Regions from separate parts of the Pyramidobacter porci genome, predicted to be linked through region 1. Evidence: riboswitches for the same ligand, from Rfam matches in the RefSeq annotation. Region 1 holds a riboswitch; each other region holds the start of a gene.
The links. A riboswitch is a leader RNA that binds a small molecule or an ion and turns the genes downstream of it on or off. The one in region 1 is predicted to bind thiamine pyrophosphate.
Positions count from the first base shown of each region.

Region 2: another riboswitch for thiamine pyrophosphate. It lies ahead of thiE (thiamine phosphate synthase); the one in region 1 lies ahead of thiT (energy-coupled thiamine transporter ThiT).
Region 3: another riboswitch for thiamine pyrophosphate. It lies ahead of thiW (energy coupling factor transporter S component ThiW); the one in region 1 lies ahead of thiT (energy-coupled thiamine transporter ThiT).

Region 1 is NZ_VUNH01000004.1:19,658-24,458, reverse strand. It holds gene pgsW (poly-gamma-glutamate system protein) at 1-389, shown strand, start outside; gene FYJ74_RS04710 (carbohydrate kinase family protein) at 581-1,537, opposite strand; TPP riboswitch at 1,655-1,764, shown strand; gene thiT (energy-coupled thiamine transporter ThiT) at 1,804-2,307, shown strand; gene FYJ74_RS04700 (hypothetical protein) at 2,330-3,358, shown strand; gene FYJ74_RS04695 (class I SAM-dependent rRNA methyltransferase) at 3,508-4,737, shown strand; gene FYJ74_RS04690 (glycosyltransferase family 32 protein) at 4,762-4,801, shown strand, end outside.
Region 2 is NZ_VUNH01000008.1:65,286-70,086, reverse strand. It holds gene FYJ74_RS08085 (amidohydrolase) at 1-528, opposite strand, end outside; gene thiD (bifunctional hydroxymethylpyrimidine kinase/phosphomethylpyrimidine kinase) at 652-1,446, opposite strand; gene thiE (thiamine phosphate synthase) at 1,473-2,114, opposite strand; TPP riboswitch at 2,222-2,332, opposite strand; gene FYJ74_RS08070 (thiamine diphosphokinase) at 2,370-3,014, opposite strand; gene FYJ74_RS08065 (lytic transglycosylase domain-containing protein) at 3,007-4,801, opposite strand, start outside.
Region 3 is NZ_VUNH01000003.1:187,360-192,160, reverse strand. It holds gene FYJ74_RS04140 (D-alanine--D-alanine ligase family protein) at 1-329, opposite strand, end outside; gene FYJ74_RS04135 (flavin reductase) at 392-994, opposite strand; gene thiM (hydroxyethylthiazole kinase) at 1,191-1,994, opposite strand; gene thiW (energy coupling factor transporter S component ThiW) at 1,978-2,508, opposite strand; TPP riboswitch at 2,655-2,757, opposite strand; tRNA gene FYJ74_RS04120 (tRNA-Lys) at 2,863-2,938, opposite strand; tRNA gene FYJ74_RS04115 (tRNA-Leu) at 2,959-3,043, opposite strand; gene FYJ74_RS04110 (radical SAM protein) at 3,372-4,280, opposite strand; gene FYJ74_RS04105 (phosphoglycerate kinase) at 4,350-4,801, opposite strand, start outside.

The DNA.
Region 1 (4,801 bases):
ACGACCGCATGCGCCGGAACGTCCTCGACGAGGACGTGCTGCCGCTCGTGCGCCGGCTCATGAGCGAGCGCCGCGAAACCTGCATGATCCCGGCGGATCTCCGCATGTCCATGGCTTTCCGGCAGATGCTCTTCGCTGCAAAGCCCATCAAAGCCTTCGTCAGCTGCGGCGGTTCGTGGACGAGCCTTGGCCGCAGCATGGAGGAAGGCGCCGTCCTGCCTCACGGGCTGATCATGCCGCCCTGGCCGGTGAAGCCGAAATCGTGGGATCGCGGCCTGATCATGGATTTTCTCGAAAAAGGCGTGCCCTGCGTCCATCTGCTCTTCACCAAAGGAGTGTGCCGCGACTGGGGTCTGCCTCACGGCACGGGGCCCGAACCGAATTTCTGATACCGATTTTCAATGGGAAGGCATCGTTGAAAATGCCGCGCATCGGCGCGGAAAAAATGAGAATTGACGATAAATCGGGACTGTTCCACGTGGAACAGTCTGCACGAAAAGAGCCTGACGATCGAGCGATCGTCAGGCTCTTTTCGTTTGTCGTTTTTTCGGCCTTCTTGGCGTTTTTCGCCGCCTTACGTTCACTGATGCGTGCCGTTGGCGCTGTAGATGTCGCGGAAGCGTGGCATGGCGGCGATCGCGCCCTGCTTTTCGCAGACTCGGGCGGCGACGGCCGACGCGCCGGAACCGACCCAGCGCGCCTGTTCGGCGGTCAGCTCGTCCCAGGCGGTGGCGTCGGGCAGGCTGAAGAGGCCGCGCAGCAGTCCGGCGGCGTAGCCGTCGCCGCAGCCGGTCGTGTCGGCGACGGCGACGGAGTAGGCAAAGAGGCGCTCGCAGACTTGTCCCGAAGCGATCAGCGAGCCCTGCGCGCCGGCGGTAAGCACGGTCAGCGCGCCGCGGCGCGCCTGATGCATGGCGGCGAAGCTGTCGTTGACGTCCTCGCCGGGAAAGAACCATTCGATGTCGTCGCGGCTGAACTTGACGAGCTGCGGACGGATCATGAATCTCAGCGCCCGTTCGCAGTAGTTTTGCTTGTCGGCGATCAGCGCGGGACGGACGTTGAGATCGAACGACACGGGAACGGCGGCGTCGTAAAATTTTTCCGCCAAGGCTTCCTGCGCGGACGCTCCCGGTTCGGAGGCGAGCATGACGCCGCCGCAGTGCAGGCCGCTGAAGTCGTTCGGGTCGATCCCCGCCATGTCGTCGGGCGTCACGGATTCGTCGGCGCAGCCCGCGCGGCGGAAGGCGAAGGCCGGCTGCCCCTGCGGCGTGAGACGCACTTGCGCGGCGGCGGTGGCGCGGTCTTTTTTGTAGAAGGTGAAGCGGTGATCGATGTCTTCGCGGTTCAGCAGGCGCAGCAGGGCGCGCCCTTCCTCGTCGCCGCCGATGCCGCCGCAGAAGGCCGTCGGCAGGCCGAGACGCGCCGCGCCGACGGCCGCGTTGAGCACGGAGCCGCCGGGCAGCGAGCTTTGCAGTTCGCCTGCGGCGTCGTAAAACTGGTCCATCAGCGCTTCTCCGAAGAACAGAATTGGTTTCATGGTCTTTTTCTCCTTTTGTGCCGCTGGGACGGCGCGTTCGTTTTCACAAGTCTACCATAGCCGGGCGCCTTTCGGCGAGACGGCCTTGACGCGTCCGCCCGGAACGATGATAATAAAAACAGGAACCGGGGGCGTCGGCGTATCCGGCTGAGAGGAGACGAAACGGTCTCGACCCTTGGAACCTGATCCGGTTCATACCGGTGCAGGGAAGGTGCGGGGTTTCCCCGTCCCCTGTAAATCTTTTGATTTTACGGGAGGTCTTTTCGATGTATCAACGCAGCAAAACGCAGTCGGTGGTGGAGGCGGCGCTGTGCATTGCGCTGGCGGTGGTGTTCTCGCGGCTGAGGTTGTTCCGTCTGCCTCAGGGCGGCTCGGTGACGCTGGAGATCGTGCCGCTGCTGGTCTACGCGATGCGCTGGGGACTGCTGAAAGGGATCGGCGCGGGCGCCGTGGCCGGTCTTCTGCAGTACGTGATGGGCGGCTACGTGGTCCATCCCGTGCAGGGGCTGCTCGACTACCCGCTGGCCTACGCCGCGCTGGGACTGGCGGCGCTGGGCGGGGAGCACGTCTTCGCCGGCATCCTCATCGCCGTGGCGGCGCGGATCGTCTGCCACGTGGCCTCGGGCGTGGTGTTTTTCGCGTCCTACGCGCCGGCCGGCACGCATCCGCTGGTCTATTCGCTGCTGTACAACGGCAGTTTCATGGCCGCCAACATGGTGATCGCGCTGATCCTGGTGCCTTTGATTTTGGCGCGGCTGAAAAAATTCTGAGCGATACGGGGGTGGCGCCGTCGTGAAAAGGAACCGTTTTCTGGAAGCCGCGCTGGGCGCTCTGCTGGCTCTGGCTCTGGCGGGCGTTCCGGCGCGGGCGTCCGTGGAGAGCGCGCTGGAAGCGTGCCGCGCCGAAAACGGCCTGCTGCCCGATCAGCCCGGCGGCGGCACCTATTCGTCGGAAGTGGTTGTGCGCGAGCTGCGCCTGCGGCTGCTGCAGAACGACCGCGAACGCTTCGAGGCGCTCTATCGCCTGGTGGTGAAACGCTTCCAGTCGCCGCTGATGCTGCTGTACCGCCAGCTGGACGCTTCGCTGAAGCCGGTGGCGTGCGAGAATCTCACCGCGACGGACCTGCAGTTCTGCCGCGTGCTGCTCGACGCGGCGGAGCGATGGAACGAACCGCGCTACCGCGAACGCGCGCTGAAAACGGCCGGGCGTATGCTGCGCTTCAACGTGTACCGCAGCGTGCTGATCAACGGCGCTTCGTGGAAGGAACGCAAATCCGGCATTTTCAGCATTTACGAGCCGAGCCACCGCCTCAGCCTCGGCGCCGTCGACGTGAAGGCGCTGCAGCAGCTGCAAAGTTTTTCTTCTCAGTGGGAGCCGGTGGCGCAGCGCTGCCTCGGCATCCTGCTGGCGGGAAGCGGCGCGCAGACGCTGCGGCTGTCCTACGACGTGGACAAGCGCAGCTACGTCGACAGTCAGGACGGCTCTCTCGACGCGCTGCTGATCATGGCCAATCTTGTGGACGGCGGCCTTGTGCCGCTCCATTCCATGGACCGGCTGGTGGAAAAGCTGCGCCTCGAGCCGGAATTTCTCGCGACGGGCGCGCAGGCGTCGCTGGCGGCCGCGTCGCTGGGCGCTTACGTGCTGGCCCAGGCGGGGCGCGCGGCGGAATCGCGTCAGGTCTTTCTGCTTCTTGAGGAACAGTTCGGCGCCGGCGGGACGCTGCTGCACGCGCCCGGTCAGGAGCCCTCGATCCTGCACAACCTCATGTATCTGATCGTGCGCGAGATCCTCGAGCCGAGAAGAGGCATGGAGAGCCGCTGAACGAGGAGCTTTTCTGAAAAAAACAACGAGGGCGGACGACCGGGGAAATTCGGCCGTTCGCCCTCGTTTTTGCCGCAAAAGCCGGTTCGCATGATGGTATAATGGCGAAAAATCGCGGCCGTTCAGGCCGGTCTTCGAGGAGCTCAATCATGAAACAGGAACGGCACTATCCGCGCTTCACCGTCACGCCCAAGGCGGAGCGCAGCGTCAAAGGCGGGCATCCGTGGGTCTACGGCGAAGAAGTTACGGACGTTCGGGGGCGGTACGCGCCCGGCGATCTTGTGGACGTGGTCGGGCGCGGGGACGTTTACCTCGGCACGGGCTTCGTCAACGATCATTCCAAGATCCGCGTGCGCCTCATTTCCGCCAACGCCAACGACCGCTTCGACGCCGCTTTCTTCGAGCGCCGCCTGCGCTACGCGCTGAATTACCGCAAGTCGGTCATGGGCGGTCAGTACGGCTGCTGCCGCCTGATCTTCGGCGATTCCGACGGCTTTCCCGGGCTGACCGTGGACCGCTTCGACGACGTGCTGGTGGCCGAAGTGCTGTCGCTCGGCATGGACAAGATGAAGCCCCTGCTGTTTCCCATGCTGGTGCGGCTGCTGCGCGAAGACGGACAGCGGATCAGCGGCCTGTACGAGCGCAGCGATTCTGCGATCCGCGACCGCGAGGGACTGCCGCGTTTCAGCGGCGAGTTCGCCATGGACGGCTGCTCGCTGGCGGGGCGGCGCACGGCGCGCATCTGTGAGAACGGCGTGCTCTACGACGTCGATTTCGTGGAGGGGCAGAAGACGGGCTTCTTCCTCGACCAGAAGTTCAACCGCGCCGCGGCGGCCCGCCTGTGCGCCGGTCTGAACGTGCTGGACTGCTTCACCCACACCGGTTCATTCGCGCTCAACGCCGTCAGGGGCGGCGCGGCGCACGTCACCGCCGTGGACGTCTCCGCAAGCGCTCTGGAGATGGCGCGTCACAACGCCGCGCTGAACGGCTGCCTCGACCGCATGGACTTCGTCGCCGCCGACGTGTTCGACCTGCTCGCCGGCATGGCCTGCCGCGCCCGCGGCGAGTACGGCATGATCATCCTCGATCCGCCCGCCTTTGCCAAATCGCGCCGCAGCGTGCGCGACGCCGCGCGCGGCTACAAGGAGATCAATCTCAAGGCCATGAAGCTGCTGCCCCGCGGCGGCTACCTCGCCACGGCCTCGTGCTCCCACTTCATGACCGGCGAGCTGTTCCGCCAAACACTGGCCGCCGCGGCCGCCGACGCCAAGGTCAGCCTGCGCCAGATCGAGGCCCGCGGCCAATCCCCCGACCACCCGGTCCTCTGGGGCGTGCCGGAGACCGAGTACCTCAAGTTCTATCTGTTTCAGGTGGTATAAAATCAGCGTCAGGGGGGAGAAGACGTGGCGGTTCCCAAGATCATCCATTACTGCTGGTTCGGCG
Region 2 (4,801 bases), on a different contig from region 1:
AGCGCCCATCTTTTCCGCCGCGGCCGCGTCGAGTCCGATCAGCTCCATGGCCTTGGAGTTGAGTACGCCGACGTGGAAGCACGTGCGCATGACCAGCAGCGGGTACTCCGTCGTCACCGCGTCGAGATCGGCCGCCGTGGGATAGCGCTTTTCATCGGTGAAGTAATCGTGGTTCCAGCCCTCGCCGAGCAGCCACAGCCCCGCGGCCGGATCGTACTTTTCAAGACCTTTCTTCATGCGCTCGACGATCTCGCCGACGGATTTCGTGCCGCGCAGATCGACGGCGCCCAGCTTCGACTTCGCGTAATGGAGAAAGTGCATGTGGCTGTCGTTGAAGCCGGGCATCAAAAACGCCCCGCCGCAGTCCAGCACTTCGAGATCTTTTTGCGGATGCTCCTTCAGATACGCTTCCGCCCCCCTGTCGCTGCCCACGTAGGCGAAGAAATCTCCGACGACGACCGCCGAATCGGCGCCCGGGTTTTCGCGGTCCATGGTGGCGATCGCCGCATTGCGAATCCATAACGACATGCAAACACCTCGCCTTATTTGTATAAAACCGTCAGCTTTCAACGGTCGTTTTTTGATTATTAAAATTTTGATTTTGGAGAATTATAACAATGCCGCCTCACCGTGTCAACGTGAGATCCGGTATCAGTCCGCTTCTCTGACGGCCCAGGCGTGATCGAGCGGTCCCGGGCCGCGCCCGAGATTCAGCCCGGCCCGCAGCGCGCCGGTGACGTAGGCTTTGGCGCGGCGCACGCTTTCTTCGACGCTGCGGCCCATGGCGAGATGGCAGGCGATGGCCGACGAGAGCGTGCAGCCCGTGCCGTGCGTGTTGTGATTGTCCAGACGCGGCGAGTTCAGCCAGACGGGGCGTCCTTCGCTGAAGAGCAGGTCGTCGGCGCAGTCGGTCAGGTGTCCGCCCTTGATCAACACGGCGCCGCCCAAACCGGCGGCGAGGCGCCGGGCCGCCCGTTCCATGTCGTCGTGATCGGCGATGGCGAAGCCGCAGAGCGTTTCCGCCTCGGGGATGTTGGGCGTGATCACCGTTCCCAATGGCAGCAGTTCGCCGCGCAGCGCGCCGGTCGCGTCTTCGTCGAGCAGGCGCGAGCCGCTGGTGGCGACCATGACGGGGTCGACAACGATGTTGCGCGCGCCGAAAGCCTTGAGCCGGGCGGCGATGGCCGAGATGATGGCGGCGCTGGACACCATGCCGATTTTCACGGCGTCGGGGCGGATGTCGTCGAAGACGCAGTCGATCTGCTGCGCCACGAATTCCGGCGAAGCTTCGAGCACGCCGAAGACGCCGGTGGTGTTTTGAGCGGTCAGCGCCGTGATCGCGCTCATGCCGTACACCTTGTGGGCCGCCATGGTCTTGAGGTCGGCCTGGACGCCGGCGCCGCCGGAGCAGTCGGAACCGGCGATCGTGAGAACTTTATATATCATCGGAAAGACTCCTTTGCGAAAAAAATTCAGGCGCCGAAAATTTCGTCGGCGAGACGGCGCAGGCGGCGCGCCGACACTTCGACGTCGGGCGCGGCGAAGAGCGCCGAGACGACGGCCGCGCCGCACAGCCCCGAGCCTTTCAGCCGCGGCAGATTGTCCGCCGTGATGCCGCCGATGCCCACGACGGGGATGGAGACAGCCTCAGCGATGCGTTTCAGTTCGTCCAGCGGCAGCGCGGCGGCGTTGTCCTTGGTGCCGGTCGGAAACAGCGCCCCCGAACCGAGATAATCGGCGCCGTTACGCTCGGCAACGACGGCCTCCGCCACGCTGTGTGCCGAGACGCCGATGATTTTGCGCGGGCCGAGCCGCAGACGCGCCGCGCGCGGATCCGCATCGTCCTGCCCGAGGTGGACGCCGTCAGCGCCGCAGGCCAGCGCGATCTCGACGCGGTCGTTGACGATCAGCGGCGCGTTGTACCTTTTCACGACGGATTTGATCGCCAACGCTTCGGCCAGAAAAAGGTCGTCGGGCAGATCTTTCTCGCGCAGCTGCACCATCGTGGCGCCGCCGCGCAACGCTTCTTCCACCGCCTGCGCCAGCGTCTTCGCGCCCAGCCAATGGCGGTCGGTGACGGCGTAGAGACGCAGCGATTCTCTTGAGCAGATCATGAGTTTCCCTTCTTTCATCAGAAGTGTTCACCAGAGGCGTTCGCCGCGGGGGGCGATTTTCGCCGCAGATAAGGACGGGGGAGAGCCGGCGTGCCGGCTCTCCCCCGTCCTTTTCAGAAAGCGCTTCCTTCGCCGGCATGATCCCGTATCAGGTTCAAAGGGTCGAGGCCGTGCGGCCTCCTCTCAGCCCGTCTGTGCGGGCTCCCCTGCGTGATGAAGTTCCCGTTTGAAATTATAGTTCCTGCGGCGCCCGCGTCAAGCGCGCAGCATTTCTTCCAGACGGCCGTCCTGCCACAGGACGACGAGCGTGCCGCGGGCGACGGCCACGGAGCTTTCCCGGCCGGTGAATTCGTTGCTGACGCCGAGGGCGACGAAACTTTCCAGCGTCGCGTCCGTCAGTTCGTATTTGAGGCCCCGCAGCGTGACGCCGCAGGCTGGTTCGCTCAGGCAAAACAGCGAGAGGTAACCGCGGTGCGCGTCGCTGAAATACAGCTCGCCGTCGGTCAGCGCTGTGGCGGTTTCGTTTTTTCCGATCAGAAAGCCGCGCGCGCCGCGACGTGAAAGGTACATCAGCGTCTGCAGGTTGGCGAGCGTGTGCCCCAGCCGCCCGCCGAGCCCCCCCAGCAGGGCGAAGCGCTCGTAGCCGAGCGACAGTCCTTCTTTGACGGCGAGCGCCATGTCGGTATCGTCCTTGACGGGAGAGCAGCGCACGACGTTGCGGTGTTTAGGCACATAGCCCAGCGAGTCGAAGTCACCCAGCGCCATGTCGATCGTCGCTCCGTGGCGGCGCAGCGATTCATAGCCGCCGTCGGCCGCGATCACGTAATCGCCGGGCAGAGGCGCGAAGGCGGGGGCGTAGAACTCGCCGGCTCCCGCGATCCAGCAGACGGACTTATTCATGGACGGGCGGAGTCTGGCCGCTGGGGGGCGCCTTTTGGGCGGTTTCGCGCTTCTCTTTCTGCTTGGCGTAGAAGTCGCCGTAGAGCTTTTTGTACACTTCGTAGTTGCCGAGGACTTTTTTGACGTAATCGTTGGTCTCGCGAAAGGGAACGCCTTCCATCCAGGCGTCCTGTTCCCAGCCGCCGCGCTCGGCGTTCCATTTGTTCACGTTGCCGCCGCCGGCGTTGTAGGCCGATACGGCCCAGTCGAGGCGCTTGAAGCGGGCGATCAGGCCGCCGATGTGCGACGCGCCCATGGCGATGTTGTCGGCGGGATTGTAGGGACTGTACTTTTTCAGGCCGATCTTTTTGGCTTCGCCGGCCGCCGTGGCCGGCATGAGCTGCATCAGGCCGGCCGCGCCCACCCAGCTGGTGGCGCGGGGATCGAACGAGCTTTCCTGCTTCATGATCGACCAGACCAGGAGAGGATCGACGCCGAACTTTTCGGCCTGCGCTTCGACGGCGGCGCGATAGGGGCGCGGGTAGACGAGCTCCAGCAGGGCGCGGGGGATCTCGCGGCCTTTCAGTTTGCTCTCGATGGCGCCGTGCAGGTCGGCGTACGCCTGTCCTTCGAGGCCGAGCCAGCGAGCCAGCTGAGAGCGGCGCATCCGGCTGGGCAGATCGTTTCTGCCGGTCAGCAGCATGCGGGCGTGGGTCATGAAGCCCCAGCGTTCCAGTTCGCTCGCGGGAGCGGGGGCGAGGTCCTTCGGCAGCGGCGCGTCAGCGATTTTGAGCGAGCCTCCGTCGAAGGCCATAAAGCTGTAGATGCTCAGGGCGTGATCGTCTCCCAGTTCTTTCTCGTATTTTTCCGCTTCGGCGGCGCGCCCCAGATCGTTCAGCGCTCTGACGTGCCAGTAGAGCAGGCGGGCGGCGCTCAGGTCGCCGGGTTGAGCGGCCGAAAGTTTCCAGTTTTTCAGCGCCGTCTCGTAATCTTTGCGGCGGAAAGCGTCCCAGCCCTTGCCCCAGAGCAGCGCGTTCGCGCGCGTCCCATTGGGAAAGCGTTCGATGTAATCGTCACGGGCTTCTTCGGCTTTGCTCCAGTGGCTGGTGGCCAGCGAATAGAGCGCCGACGCGGCGCGGAACGCGTTTTTGTCATCGGCGGCCTTGAGCATGGCGCTCAGCGCCGCTTTTTCCGCCGCGCCGCCGATCATCAGCGACAGGCGCGAGAGCGATCGGGCCACGTAATCGCCGTCTTTTTTGAAGGCGAGCTTCTCGAAAAGCGGCGCGGCCAGCTGCGGTTTCCCCAGGCGCTGATAGCACATGGCCAGGTAGTAAGTCCCCGACTCGCCGTAAGCCCCGTCCCATTTGAGCTGGCTCAGGAATTTGACGCCGTCCTGATAACGGCCGTCGAGGTAGGCGGCGTAGCCGAGGCGGTAGCTGCGCTGCAGCGACGAAGGCGCTTTTGCGGCGATCTTGAGCGCGGCGGCGTTGCGCGGCTCCAGCTTGAGCAGGCGCAGCGCGTCGGCGGACTTCATGCGGCCGAGCTTGGCCAGCTCGCTCAGCATTTCCGCTTCCTGATCGTCGCTGCTGGTCGCGTCGGCCATGCGGCGCAGCCATTTTTCCTTCTCGTCGACGTTCTCGGTGAGGCGGAAGAGCAAATACATGGCGTAGTAGCGTGCCAGCCGCGGCGTGAATTTTGCCTGATAGAGCGCCAGTCCGGCTTGATAGGCCTCCCCGGGCCGTCCGGTGCGTTCCAGCGCCAGCGCTTTGAGCAGGCTCGCATAGGGGACGACGCTTCTGGGATAGCGG
Region 3 (4,801 bases), on a different contig from region 1:
CCGTCTTCGCCGTAAAGGCCGTGCAGGACGGGGAAGAGCACGTCCACGCGCTCGAGGGAAAAGCGGCCTTCGTCGCTGAGCAGAACGCTTTTCAGCGCCGCGTCCGGCAGCAGCGCCGCGCCTTTGCGGCTCTGACGCCACTCGCCCGAAGCGATCTGATCGACCGACTCGACGTGGAGCCAACGCCCTTCTTTGGTGATGCCGATCAGCAGCAGGTTGTATTTTTCCCTGTCGATATTGCGGGCCACCGTCGCGCCCGAAACGCAGGACACCTCGTGCTCCGACGATTGGCCGCCGAACAGCAGCGCCACTTTTTTCTTCGTTTCCATTTCATACCTCGCTATAAATCCCGGACGCGTTCCCAAACGTGTCCTCGTTCTTTTTTCCCAAACTACTCGATCCGCTCGAAATCGGACGCGCCGTGTTTACAGAGCGGGCACACGTAATCAGGCGGCAATTCTTCGCCTTCGTACACGTAGCCGCAGATCTTGCAGCGCCAGCCTTTTTTCTTGCCCGCCTGCGGCCGGGGCTTGACGTTCTCGTGATAGAAGGCGTACGTCGCCGGCTCTGTGCCGGACATGATCTCTCCGCCCTCGATGTCCGCGAGGAACAGCGAATGCGAGCCCAGTTCCCACGTTTGCAGGACTTTTCCCGAGAACCACGCGTTCACGTGTTCGGTCGGGACCAGAATTCCGTTGGCCGTGCGGATGGTCTCAACGCCGGCAAATTTGTCGGCGCCGCGCCCGCTCTGGAAGCCGAAGCGCTGGAACAGTTCGAACGGCGCCGTGGTATCGAGGATCGCCACGTTGAACCGCCCCGTGCGCGCGATCATGTCGTGAGTGTAATTCTGTTTGCAGACCGAGACAGTCACATGGACGGGGGCTGCCGACACCTGCGTTACCGTGTTGACGATGCAGCCGTTGTCCTTGCCGTTTTCCGCCGCGCTGAGCACAAAAAGGCCGTACGTCAGCTGATGCATAATTCGCGAATCCATAAAGAAAACCCCTTCCTCTGCCCCGAATCCCGCGGCGCAAGAACGGACTCCGCGCCGCGCCCTCCTCGCCGCGTCGGAAACAAAAACTCCGGCCCCCGCCGGACATTTCCTCAGCAACCCCAGCGCAAGCGTCGATTATTTTTCTTTTTGATTATACCATGCGCTCCGTCTCGTGTGAGGAAGGAGCGGAGAACGTTCAGCCCTCGGAATATTTTGCTCCTCCCATGAATTGAGCCTCATCGAGGCTGTAAAGAGTGTCGACGAACAGGTCGCGGAAATGCGCCGGACCGCGGCGCGCCGAGCGCGTTCCGGCGGCGGCCAGCTCGCCGCTCAGCTCCACGGCGGCGCAGACGGCGGCGGCCGCGAGCGGAGAACTTTCGACCGCATAAGCGGCGCCAAGCAGCGACGACAGCATACAGCCCATGCCCGTGACGCGGGTCATCATCGCGTCGCCGTTACTGACGCCGAACGCACGACGTCCGTCGGTCACCGCATCGACAGCCCCGGAGGAAACGACCGTGCAGCCATGCCGCCGCGCCAGAGCAGACGCGACTTCGGCGGCCGCCGTCTCCTCGTCCGCGTCGACGCCCGCCGCCGTTCCCGTATCGCTGAGCAGGGCGCGAATCTCCGCGCCGTTGCCGCGCACGCAGGCCACGTGAAATTCTTCCAGCAGCTCAATGCAGCTGCGGCGACGGAGCGACGAAGCGGAAACGCCGACCGGATCGACGATGATCGGATGCCCGCACGCAACGGCCCGCCGCGCCGCTTTTCCGATGGAATCCAGCTGCGAAATCGCCCCCAGGTTGATCACCAGTGCGTCGGCATGGAGCTGCACTTCTTCCACTTCGTCGGGATGGGCGGCCATGAAGGGACGCGCACCGGCAGCCAGCAGGACATTGGCACAGTCGTTCACGGTCACCGGGTTCGTGATGCAGTGGACGAGAGGACGGCGGCGGGAAATCTTCTCCCACACCGCCCACAGTTCAGCGAGCGTCGCCATGCCGTTGTCCCGAGAAAAAACGCTCAGCTTCGAGCAGCCCTAATTTTTCCATGGCGACGGTGATCACCGCGCCGATCGCCGCGCCGCCGGCAGAGCTGATCAGAAACGGCACGACGAAGGTCAGCAGCGCGGCTTTCTCGTTTCCCAGTACAAAACGCGCCACGGGATAGGACAGCATCCCGCCGATAATCCCCGTGCCGGCGATCTCCCCCAGCCAGGCGGCGGGGAGCCGCCGGACCGCGCGGTACATGACGCCGGCAAGCAGCGCACCGCACATGCTCCCGGGGAACGCAAGCGGCGTGCCGGCGCCGATGAGGTTGCGGATCAGGCTGGCGACGAACGCCGCCGCCACGTTCCATAGAGGGCCGAGGAAGACGGCGCCGAGAATGTTGGCCAGATGCTGCGCCGGCGCGCACTTGGCCCCGAACACGGGAAAAGAAATAAACGATCCCACCACGGCGAACGCGGCCAGAACGGCCGTAAACGCGATTTTTCTGACTCGTAAATTATTCATGGACGCCTCCTTGAAAACATGCTCCTAAAAAGCTTTCGCTCTCTTTCTTGCTCATCTGTCTGTGCGGCGCCGACGCCGGCTTCACTGCCGGTCCGGACGATTCCCGACAAAAAAAGCGGTGCCCTCTCGGACACCGCCATTACGTTCGTTCACACATCTTACATCCCTCCGTTGGCATTATCCAATTCAGGTTCCGGGTCGAAGCTCAGCGCTTCCTCTCAGCCGTTTCCAGCTCCCCGCGTCAGATTGTTCAATTGTGAAAACAGACGGCCGTTTCCGTCTGCTGCCGTCACGCTCTTCGTCACCAGCGAACGATACAAAATAACCCGGCGTGAAAAGCCGGGAGAAATACCCTGGTGGATCGTACAGGACTTGAACCTGTAACCCTCTGATTAAGAGTCAGATGCTCTGCCAGTTGAGCTAACGATCCAGACTGAAAACTTATGAACTTGGTGCGAAGGAGGGGACTTGAACCCCTACGCCCGAAGGCACCAGATCCTAAGTCTGGCGCGTCTGCCAATTCCGCCACCCTCGCAACGCGCCTCGCACGACACGGGGAATTATAGCATCCCCGCGCCGGGCATGACAAGTGGATTTTTCGCCAGGAGCAAATGATCGCCAGAAGTCGAAATATTCAGCTCTTTCGGCGTTGCAAGCGGAACGACCCTACGAGGAGAAGAGGAAAACGACCCATGCGCGAACGCTGCAGCGCCCTTGCGTTCGGCTCTTTAATTAAGAAACAGTATTATTCGCGTAAGCGATTGCTCCGCATTTTTCCGACTCCGGCGCGAACCACAATCGCAAAACAACGCAGCGGCTGGAAGAAGACGCGGTCAGCCGCACTGTTCTTCCAGCCGCTGCGTTTATGTTTCTTCATCGCGGGCGACGTTGCGTCCGTCGAAGACGGGAATGAATTTTTCCATCGCCGTCCGGCCGCGCTGGACGAAGCAATTTTCCATGCCGAGCTTTTCGGCGTGGGCCAGCACCTTGTCGTACTCGTACGTCGTCAGGCGGCGATTCAGCTCGGGGCAGCCAGCGGCCTGCGGCATGGGCGTGAACTGGTTCATCAGGCTCACGCAGATGTCCGAACCGAAAGTACTCCACAGATAATCCAGCAGCCTCAGGCTGTCGCGGGAGTGCCCCGGCAGGATCAGATGCCGCACCAGTACGCCGCGGGTCATCAGCCCGTCTTTCATCACGAACGGCCCCGCGATCTCGAACATCTTCCCGATCGACGCCGAGGCGTAGTGAAAATAATCCGGCGCGTTGGAGTATCGCACCGCCAGGGAATCGTCGCAGTATTTCAGATCGGGCAGGAACACGTCCACGGAGCCGCGCAGCGTTTCGATCGTCTCCGGCAGCTCGTAGCCGCCGCAGTTGTACACGACCGGCAGGGAAAAACCGTTCGCTTTGCCCCGATCGAGCGCCTCGACGATCTGCGGCACGTAATGCGTCGGCGTCACCAGATCGAGCGAGGCGGCGCCGCGCCGCTGCTGTTCGAGAAAAATTTCGGCCAGGCGTTCCACGCTCACGTCGATGCCCCGCCCTTGGTGGCTGACGGCATAGTTCTGGCAGAAGACGCACTTCATGGTGCAGTGGGAGAAAAAAACCGTGCCGGCGCCCTGCGCGCCGGTCAGACAGGGTTCTTCCCAGCGGTGCAGCGACACCAGCGCGACGCGCGCCAGTTCGCCGGCGCCGCACCAGCCTTTTTGCCCGGCCCGCCGGTTCGCTCCGCAGCGGCGCGGGCACAGGTCGCATGAACTCAGATCCATCGTTGCGCTTCCCCCATATACAAAAATCGCCCCGGAGAACGTTTCTCCGGGGCGATTTTACTCTCTCGGCTACTTCATTTCAAGCGCGGCGATGCCGGGCAGGCTTTTGCCCTCGCAGTATTCGAGGCTGGCGCCGCCGCCGGTGGACACGTGAGACATCGCGTCTTTGAGGCCGAATTTTTTCACGGCCGAAGCAGTGTCGCCGCCGCCGACTACGGTGAACGCGCCCTTGGCGGTGGCCGCCGCCAGCGCCTCCGCCACGGCGCGGCTGCCGGCGGCGAACGGTTTGTTCTCGAACACGCCCATGGGACCGTTCCAGAGCACCGTCCTGGCTTTCGCTATTTCAGCCGCAAACGCTGTGGCTGTTTCCGGGCCGATGTCCAGTCCCATCAGACCGTCGGGGACTGACGACGCGGGAACCACGGAACACTGAACCTCGTCGCCGATCTCCGCGGCGGCGATCACGTCCGTCGGCAGCAAAATCTTCACGCCCTTCGCCGCGGCGCGCGCCAGCACGTCTT